Linked DNA regions of Arthrobacter crystallopoietes. The protein of the gene in region 1 interacts with the protein of each later gene in a pairwise test. Links are inferred from orthologs where the notes say so. Each region holds a gene or a part of one and is shown in the gene's direction. Other genes may lie near its edges.

What was found.
Region 2: the proteins of ndk (region 1) and AC20117_RS10675 interact in binary tests that used the Escherichia coli proteins (3 or more experiments, as listed by UniProt). The link is inferred for Arthrobacter crystallopoietes from one-to-one orthologs.

The regions. Positions count from the first base shown.
Region 1 is NZ_CP018863.1:4,234,121-4,238,641, reverse strand. Bases 1-2,852 are described here. They hold ndk (nucleoside-diphosphate kinase), read left to right. Parts: upstream 1-1,144; coding sequence 1,145-1,561; downstream 1,562-2,852. Other genes in these bases: AC20117_RS19495 (Rne/Rng family ribonuclease), read left to right, coding at 2,752-2,852; AC20117_RS19500 (vitamin K epoxide reductase family protein), read right to left, coding at 1,672-2,328; AC20117_RS19510 (DUF4233 domain-containing protein), read left to right, coding at 606-1,073; AC20117_RS19515 (bifunctional folylpolyglutamate synthase/dihydrofolate synthase), read left to right, coding at 1-602. Outside these bases: more of AC20117_RS19495, read left to right, coding at 2,853-4,521. UniProt on the Escherichia coli protein: Major role in the synthesis of nucleoside triphosphates other than ATP. The ATP gamma phosphate is transferred to the NDP beta phosphate via a ping-pong mechanism, using a phosphorylated active-site intermediate.
Region 2 is NZ_CP018863.1:2,274,929-2,279,537, reverse strand. The notes cover bases 861-3,800. They hold AC20117_RS10675 (uracil-DNA glycosylase), read left to right. Parts: upstream 861-1,921; coding sequence 1,922-2,680; downstream 2,681-3,800. Other genes in these bases: AC20117_RS10665 (threonine/serine exporter family protein), read right to left, coding at 3,665-3,800; AC20117_RS10670 (siderophore-interacting protein), read left to right, coding at 2,775-3,635; AC20117_RS10680 (DUF3263 domain-containing protein), read right to left, coding at 1,454-1,762; AC20117_RS10685 (LytR C-terminal domain-containing protein), read right to left, coding at 861-1,386. Outside these bases: AC20117_RS10695 (TM2 domain-containing protein), read left to right, coding at 1-206; AC20117_RS10690 (cold-shock protein), read right to left, coding at 311-517; more of AC20117_RS10685, read right to left, coding at 688-860; more of AC20117_RS10665, read right to left, coding at 3,801-4,609. UniProt on the Escherichia coli protein: Excises uracil residues from the DNA which can arise as a result of misincorporation of dUMP residues by DNA polymerase or due to deamination of cytosine.

The DNA.
Region 1 (4,521 bases):
CCGGTCTGGCTGGACGCTACGAAGACCTGCTGTTGCCGCTGCACGGGGCGCACCAGGCGCAGAATGCTGCAGTCGCCGTGGCGGCCCTTGAGGCGTTCCTGGGCGGCGGTGTGAAGGAGCTGAACATCGAACTGCTGCGCGAGGGGTTCAGCCAGGTCACCTCGCCGGGCCGCCTCGAAGTGGTCCGGACCGCGCCCACCGTGATTGTCGATGCCGCCCACAACCCGGACGGCATGCGCGCGACGGCCGCCGCGGTGAAAGAGGCCTTCAACCTCTCGCGGCTGGTGCCGATCGTTGGTGTGCTGCAGGAAAAGGACGCCATCGGCCTGCTTGAGCAGCTGAAGGAACACCTGGGCGAACTGGTGGACGAGATCTGCGTGACGGCGTCCAATTCGCCGCGTGCCATCCCGGCTGAGCAGTTGGCGGAGGATGCAATGGCCGCCGGCTTTGCCGAAGATTCCATCCACGTGGCCCAGAAGCTGGACGACGCGATCGAATGGGCAGTGGAACGGGCCGAAGCACAGAACGATCTCGCCGGCGGAGTCCTGATCACGGGGTCCATCACCTTGGTCGCCGATGCACGCATACTGCTGGGGAAATAACACATGGCGAAACTGACAAAAGCACAACGTGAATGGCGTCCGGATATGCCGAAGAAGCGGCGTTCCATCAAGGTCATGTTCGCCTCGACGGTGCTCCTGCTGGAGGCCTTCGTCGTGTTCTTCGGGACCCTCGTGGCTTTCGGACTGCACAAGGACCGCTTCCCGCAGCCGGTGATTCTCAGCGTCGGCATTGCCCTGGCCCTGGTGCTGGTGTTCTGCTGCGCGCTGGTCCGCAAGCCCGCCGGAATAGCCCTGGGCTGGATCCTGCAGCTGCTGATCATCGCTACCGGATTCGTCGAGCCGATGATGTTCGTCGTCGGCGTGCTGTTCGCGCTGACCTGGTGGTACGGGGTGCGGACGGGGATGCGGCTGGACCGGGAGAATGCCCAGCGCGACGCCCAACAAGCCGAATGGGAACGAACCCACCCGGAAGAAAGGCCGCAGCCGGGGCCGGAGGCAGCAGACAGCTAGCCGGCGGCGGCGTCGCATAGGATTGAACGGGCTCTCGAGCCAGAACTGAAGCGATTTGAGGAGAAGAAAACGTGAGCGTTGAACGCACTCTTGTACTGGTCAAGCCGGACGGTGTGACCCGCGGGCTGACCGGAACCATCCTGGCCCGGGTGGAAGCCAAGGGATACAAGCTCGTCGAGCTGAAACTGGTCAACGCAACCCGTGAACTGCTGGAGCAGCACTACGCCGAGCATGTCGGCAAGCCGTTCTACGAGCCGCTGGTGGAGTTCATGCTCAGCGGGCCGATTGCGGCAGCCGTCTTCGAAGGGCAGCGCGTGATCGAGGGATTCCGTTCGTTGGCTGGATCAACGGAACCGACGGCGTCGGCACCGGGGACAATCCGCGGCGATCTCGGCCGTGACTGGGGCCTGAAGGTCCAGCAGAACCTTGTGCACGGTTCGGATTCGCCGGAGTCCGCCGAGCGCGAGATCGGCATCTGGTTCAGCTGAACCTCCCGCAGCCCGGTCTCCGGCTGCATCGGCAAAGGCCGCGTACATCCTCGCCGGATGTGCGCGGCCTTTGCCGTACGGGGGTTAGCGGCACCTCGCTGCCGCCGGCATCAACCGCCGAGGAACACGTTCATAAAGCGGATGAAAACGCTCGCCGCAGTGGCTACCCAGAGGATGATCGTCAGGGTCCACGCCCAGTCGCTGGCGAAGGCGACCACACCGGCCGGCGCCTTGATCGCCCCGTGCACCAGGTTGCGTACGGTCACCATGACGAACATCGGGATCATCATGGCCCAGACCACTATGCAGTAGATGCACAGGATAAAGATGTCGAACAGCGCCTGGCTCCACAGCCAGACCACGAAGATGAAACCCAGCGTCACCCCGACCTGCAGTCCGATCCAGTACCAGCGGCGGAGCCGGGCGCCGGCGAGCATCGCCATCGCCGTCGTAATCGGCACTGCAAAGGCCACGATCCCGATGAACGGATTCGGAAACCCGAAGATTGCTGCCTGCCACGTTTTGAATACTTCGCCGCAGGAGACCCACGGATTAACGTCGCAGCTGGTGACGTGGCCCGGGTCTACGTAGACGGCCAGCCGCTCCAGGACAAGGATGGCCGAAGCGATCCAACCGACGACGCCGGTGGCGAGCAGGAGCCAAGCGAAGGGTTTGTGCCGAAAATGTACCGCTACGGCGTTGTCCGGACGATGTCCGGCCGGGACGGTTTCTGCGCCGGATTCGGCGTGGGCCGTATGGTGGTTCACCGGGCTCCTCTTCCATCAGGGAATGTCTGGGACGATTCTATCCGCTGCAGAAGCGCCAAATGATAACGAAAACCGGGCCTATATGAGAGAATGGCTCTTGGCTGGTAATGGAACCACATGCCACTACCGGTCCAGCGACAGGCTTCCAGGTTTGTCGGCGATGCTTCCGATATCGGAGCCCATCATCCGGATGGGCCCTGCGGAATCCGCCAGATGACCCTACCGATGAAGAGAATATATGCGGTAGTAGGAAAAGCGCCGCTGGTCCCTGAGTGTACCGCGCCCCACAGATGGCGCGAGCTCGGGAGATACGACAAGGACTTCCGGTGACGGGTGGCCACGTGGCCCGAAGGATAACCGGCTACTTTCCTTGGCGGTACCGGAATGTGGCCGGTGCCTCCAGGGGCTGGAGTGCAGTAATAAATGGATAATGAACAGGTAAACCCGGCAACATCCGAACAGTCGGATACTCCCGGAGCAGCGGGCACGGACAGCGCCGCCGCAATCGCAACACCAGAAGCAACCGAAACTACGGCCAAGGCGCCGGTCAAACGGGCCACCCGGGCCCGACGCAAGCCCGCGGCGGAAACGGCGGAGGCCCCGTCGACAGCCGCGACGGAGGACATCGCAGCAACCGCCGTTGCGGCTACGGATATGGCAGCGCAGCCCGCCGAAGCAGCCGCCGGCCAGGGCGCCGGGGAAGAAGCAGCACCGGCGAAGACCCGCGTGCGCCGGACCCGCAAGACGGCATCGGCACCGGCCGACGAAGGTTCGGCAGCGGGCGTCGCAGTACCGCCCATGCCGACAGAACCTCCCGCAATGGTGGCCGAGGATACAGCTTCGGCAGCAGAGCCGGCTGAAGACGCGGCCGTGGCGAAAGCCCCGCGCAAGCGCAGGAAGGCGCAGCCCCGGACTGAAGCACCGGAGGTCGCCGTGGACAGCGCAGCCCCGCAGGAAGCCGCCGTTGAAACGGCACCGGATGCCGCCGGCGCCGAGTCCGGGACTGTAGCGGAGCCTGGCGAAGCGGATACCTCTGGAAGCACCGTTCCCGCCACGCGCAGCACCCGCACCCGTGCACGCCGAACGGCGGCTCCGAAAGCCACGCAGGAGAGCCCCGACGCAGCCGGACCGGATGCGTCCCCCACAGATACGTCGGCCCCAGCTCCGTCTGGCACAGAGCCGTCTGCCGCAGAGCCGTCTGCCGCAGAGCCGGTTTCCGGCCAGGCCACCGAGAATACAGCCGCGGCAGGGGAAGAGGCGGAAGAGGCCAACGAGCCAGCGGTGCTGAGCCCCTTCGCTGTCCCCGAATCGCCCGTACAGGTCCTCTTCCACGCGCCTGACCTGACCGCTGTCCGCCCCGTCCGTCCGGCCGCCGCCGAGGAAGAGACCGACGAGGATGAAGAAAGCGGCCGTCGCCGCAGCCGCCGGAACCGCCGCAGCAAGGGCCGGAACCGTGCCGACGCAGCCGAAACCGGCACCGAGACCGAGACGGAGACCCAGGGTGAAGGCGCCGAAGAAGCCGCTACAGAGTCCGGCGACGGCGTAACTGCCCGCCGCCGTCGTCGTCGGCGCCGCGGCGACCAGGACCTCGAGCTGACCGGCGGCCAGGACGATGATCCGCCCAACACGGTGACCCGCGTACGCGCTCCGCGTCCGGTCAGCGAGACCCCGCCCAGCGACCGCGTCTCCTCGGTGAAGGGCTCCACCCGGCTTGAGGCCAAGAAGCAGCGCCGGCGTGAATCGCGCGAAACCGGCAGGCGGCGCCAGGTCATCACCGAGGCAGAGTTCCTGGCCCGGCGTGAATCCGTGGACCGCCAGATGATTGTCCGCCAGCGCGATGACAGGATCCAGATCGGTGTCCTTGAAGACGGCGTGCTGGCCGAGCATTTCGTGTCCAAGACGCAGCAAGATTCCCTGATCGGCAACGTCTACGTTGGCAAGGTCCAGAACGTGCTGCCGAGCATGGAAGCGGCGTTCGTTGACATTGGGCGCGGCCGCAATGCCGTGCTGTACGCCGGCGAGGTCAACTGGGAGGCCGCGCATCTGGAGGGCCAGCCCCGCCGGATCGAGAACGCACTGAAGTCCGGCGACTCGGTGCTCGTCCAGGTCACGAAGGACCCGGTAGGCCACAAGGGTGCCCGCCTGACCAGCCAGATCTCGCTGCCCGGCCGCTTCCTCGTCTACGTGCCCGGC
Region 2 (4,609 bases), 2.0 Mb from region 1 along the record:
TCGGCGGCTTGCTGGGCATTCTGCTCGGCGGTCTGGGTATCCACCGCTTCTATCTGGGCTACGTCGGCATCGGGATCCTGCAGATCGTCGTCACGATCGTCACCTTCGGCCTCGGTGCGGTCTGGGGCTTCGTCGAAGGCATCATGATCCTGGTCGGAGCCGAAATGTTCCGCCGCGATGCCAAGGGCGTTCCGCTCAAGGAGTAACAGGCATCCCGCCCAAGCAGGCGAGGGCGGTCTTTATAACTGCATACGACGGCGGCGTGCGGCTAAATCATTAGCCGCACGCCGCCGTCGTAATTTGGCAAAGATCAGGAAGCGAGCTTCACTTCCTCAGCCTGCGGCCCCCTTTGCCCTTCCCCGATTTCGAACTCAACGCGCTGGCCCTCCTCAAGGGAACGGTAACCGTCCATCTGGATGGCGGACCAATGCACAAATACGTCAGCTTCGTTTTCATCGACGGTGATAAAGCCGTAGCCTTTTTCCGCGTTGAACCATTTGACGGTTCCCTGCGCCATATGCTCTCCATATTTCTAGACCTGGCCCCGCCGCCTCTGTTTCCGGCGCCGGAGATGCGCTCACTCTACCCACGCTGCAGCGCGGGTGTGAGCGGCGGCACAGAGATGTTATGGAGGTGTAATACGGGGCCGGCCGAAGACTCTCGGAACCGGCGGAAACAGGGACGTGATCAGCTGTTTTGCTGGAATCCGGGGCCCAGCACCACGGTGACATATTCGGAGACCGCACTCTGCGCGGTCTCGCGCAGGTCCGTGATGCCCAGGAGTTCGCCCAGCGCCTGCGCGTTGGCGCCCTGGCCGGGGTTGTAGAAGATCACGGAGTTGGCCATGGGCGTGCCCTGCCAGTTGTCCACGACCCCGACGGCCCAGCCGTCTGACGTGACCGTCTGCGAGACCGCGCCGCCGAGCCCGGTGACGCCGACGCTGTTGAAGATCAGCACCGGATCGGCTTTATTCACGGCCGCCGCAGCCTCGGCGGCCTCATCCGCGGGCTCCTCGGCCGGTTCCTCGGCGGCCTCGGTGGTGGCGTCCGCAGTGGGCGCCTCGGCAGTCTCCGTGGCCTCTCCCGCTGCGTCCACAGTTGGTTCACTGGCGTCATCCGTGGGTTCGGCCGTTCCCTCAGCGGCATGCGGGGATGCCGACTTGGCCGAGGGCGCCGCGGTGGCTTGGAGTTCCGTGCTTGCGCCGCCCGCTCCGAGCAGCGGCAGGACGAAGAAGGACAGGACGCCGACGGCGAGCGCCAGTACGGTAGCCAGGATGATCAGGCCGAGTCCGCTGGATTTCGCCGCGGCCATGTGGGCCCGGTGGACGCCGTGGCGGTCTGAAGTTTCGGGCACCTGGTCAAACTCGTCCCGGGAATACTTGGTCATCGCTAAGAGTGCGTCCTTAGTTGTATCGAAAATATCTGCGCGGTCGGTCGAACCGTTTGACCCGAGGCTAGGCGTCCGTGCCCAGCCGGCGGGCAGTGCGTGCGCGCTGACGGGACGTCCGCAGCCTGCGCAACCGCTTGACCAGCATCGGATCGTGGGCCAGCGCCTCTTCGGTGTCGATCAGGCCGTTGAGGATCTGATAGTAGTGCGTGGCGGACATATCGAAGAGCTCGCGGATGGCCTGTTCCTTGGCACCCGCATACTTCCACCACTGCCGTTCCAGCGCCAGCATTTTCTGGTCGCGTTCGCTCAGCGGGCTCGATGAATCCAGCTCGGCGTCAAGGGAAAACGCACTGGCATCGACGGAACCAGCCAAGACACACCATCACTTCCGTTTTGTTTGCAGGGGAAACTGTCCTCCACCATGGTAACGAATCACTAGCCTGTCATTTGTGCACGCCGCGGCGCCCGCGCATGGCGCCTAAGGTTGGACGGCGGTTCGCCCGCCCGGGCAGCGATCAGCGACCATAGGAAGATGACTGACGACGACGGCGCACTGTTCCAGCTTCCGGCCACGGGGTCAGCGGTGGCCACCCGGGAACCTTTTCCGTTCTCTGCCCCGGCCGCACTGGATGAAGTCATGCATCCCGAGTGGGCCGAAGTCCTGGCGCCGGTGACGCAAACGGTGCATGAGCTGGCTGCCTACCTTGAACAGCGGCGCGCCGCCGGCGGTGAAATCCTGCCGGCGCCCGCCAACATTCTGCGGGCCTTCCAGCGGCCGCTCTCGGCCGTCAAAGTCCTTGTGATCGGGCAGGATCCTTACCCTACGCCCGGGCATTCGATCGGCCTGTGTTTCGCGGTGGAAGGCCATGTTCGGCCGCTGCCGCGCAGCCTGGCCAACATTTACAAGGAGCTGGACTCGGACCTGGGCATTCCCCCGGCACCGCACGGGGATCTGACTGCCTGGGCTGATCAGGGGGTGCTGCTGCTCAACCGGGTCCTCACGGTGGAGGCTGGCAAGACCGGGGCGCACCGTCGCAAGGGGTGGGAAGAGCTGACCGAGCTGGCGGTCAAGTCGCTCGTGGCGCGGGGCGGTCCGCTGGTGGTGGTCCTGTGGGGCAGGGATGCCCAGAACCTGACACCCTTGCTGGACGCCGTGCCGCGGATCGAATCCGCGCACCCCAGTCCGTTGTCCGCCTCACGCGGCTTCTTTGGTTCCCGCCCCTTCAGCCGGATCAACGAACTGCTCCGGGCGCAGGGCGCGGATCCGGTGGACTGGCGGTTGCCACAGTAATAGTGGTTGGGAACAAAACCTGTGGTGGGTTAGGTTGTCCTTAGTAGTACCCCATCAGCCTTCCCCACGCCTTGCGTATTCAGGAGCCGTTTTCATGTCTGCCCAGCCCGGAGCCCGCCCCGCCCGTCCACGAAAGCCCCAGACGAACCTTCAGGTGCTGCGGACCGAACGCCTCTCCGAACACATGGTCCGGGTTTTCGCCGGAGGCGAGGGCTTCGGGAAGTTCGCGGCCAAGGACGCCACGGACCAGTACGTGAAGATCTTCTTCCTCGACCCGGAACTGGATGTTGAGCTCCCGGTGGACGTCGCAGAGTTGAAGGAGACCCTGCCAGCGGACAAGCTGCCGGTCACCCGCACCTACACGGTCCGCAACGTGGACCATACCGCCGGCGAAATCGCCATTGACTTTGTCGTGCATGGCGACGAGGGACTGGCGGGACCGTGGGCGCTCAAGGCCCAGACCGGGGACTGGGTCATGTTCACCGGTCCGGGCGGAGCCTACTCTCCCAACCCCGACGCCGACTGGTACCTCCTGGCCGGAGACGATTCCGCGCTGCCGGCCATCGGCGCGGCCATCGAAGCGTTGCCGGCACACGCCATCGGACATGCCCTGATCGAGGTGGATTCCGAAGCGGACATCCAGGAGCTCCATGCTCCCGCCGGCCTCCAGTTCCACTGGCTCTTCCGCGAGGGCCAGGTCCCGGGCACCACCACGCTGCTGCGGGATGCGGTGGCGACGCTGGCTTGGCCTGCCGGTGACGTGGATGCGTTTGTCCACGGCGAGCGCGGTGCCATCAAATCGCTGCGCGACGTGCTGTTCAAGGAGCGCGGGCTGCACCGCAAGCAGGTTTCCATCTCCGGCTACTGGGCCTACGGCCGGGCCGAGGACGCGTTCCAGGCGGAAAAGCGGACCGAGGTCGGGCAGATCTTTCCGGAGAACTACCCGGCCACCTAGGCCTGTCGGCGGCTAAGCGGCCGCACCAGTTAGCGGCGGCGGTTCCTGCGGCGGCCTTCGTTTGAGCCCATGTCCCGGGTGAAGGGCTGAGCCAAATTGTCGCCGAGGACCGTGCCGCCCGAGATCGCCAGGATCACCGTCAGCGCACCGAAGAGGTTGAGCACGCCCACGAAGGGGTCGTCCACGTTGACCGTCAGGTCGTAGGTGCCGCGGAAGACGGACAGCCCGGGCAGCAGGAACAGGATCGCGGGCACCGCCACAACCAGCTGCGGTGAGCCCATCCGCAAGCCGACAATGCGGCCCAGGAAACCAATAACGACGGCGGCCAGCGCCGGACCTATCCGCTCCCCGATTCCGGCCATGAGGACAAGGTCGTAGAGCAGCAGTGCCACGAGACCGACCAAGGCCGTCGGCACCAGCATGCTGAGCTTGGTTTGCTCGGTGATGCAGATGGCCATGGTGGCGATCATGAGCAGCAGCGCCCGCACCACATAGGGGTATTCGCCCTCCCCGTTCACGAAGACCTCGGGCAGGCTGACGCCCACCAGTTCGCCGCCCACCAGGCCCACGGCCACACCGGAGGCGATGGCGGCAAAGGTGAGGAAGGCAGAGAGGAAACGGCCGGCCGCCGTGACGGGGAAGCCGTTGATCGCATCCTGGGTCGCAGAGACCAGTCGGCCTGTCGGCAGGAGGTAAAGTATCCCGCCCGCGATCACCAGCGACGGGCTCAACGGAACCTGCAGCTGCCAGAACAGCAGGGCAACCGCCGTGGCTAGGCAGGATCCGATCGCGGTGACAAAGAAGTCCGGAACCCGCCATTTGCCCAGCTTGCGGCCCAGCAGACCCATCAGCACGGTTGACAGCATGGCCACCAGCGACGCGAAGATCCCGCCGCCGAGGAACGCCACGATGGAACCGGCGAAAACGCCGCCGGCGCCGATGGCCATCCACTTGGCAAACGGCTTGGGCCGTGC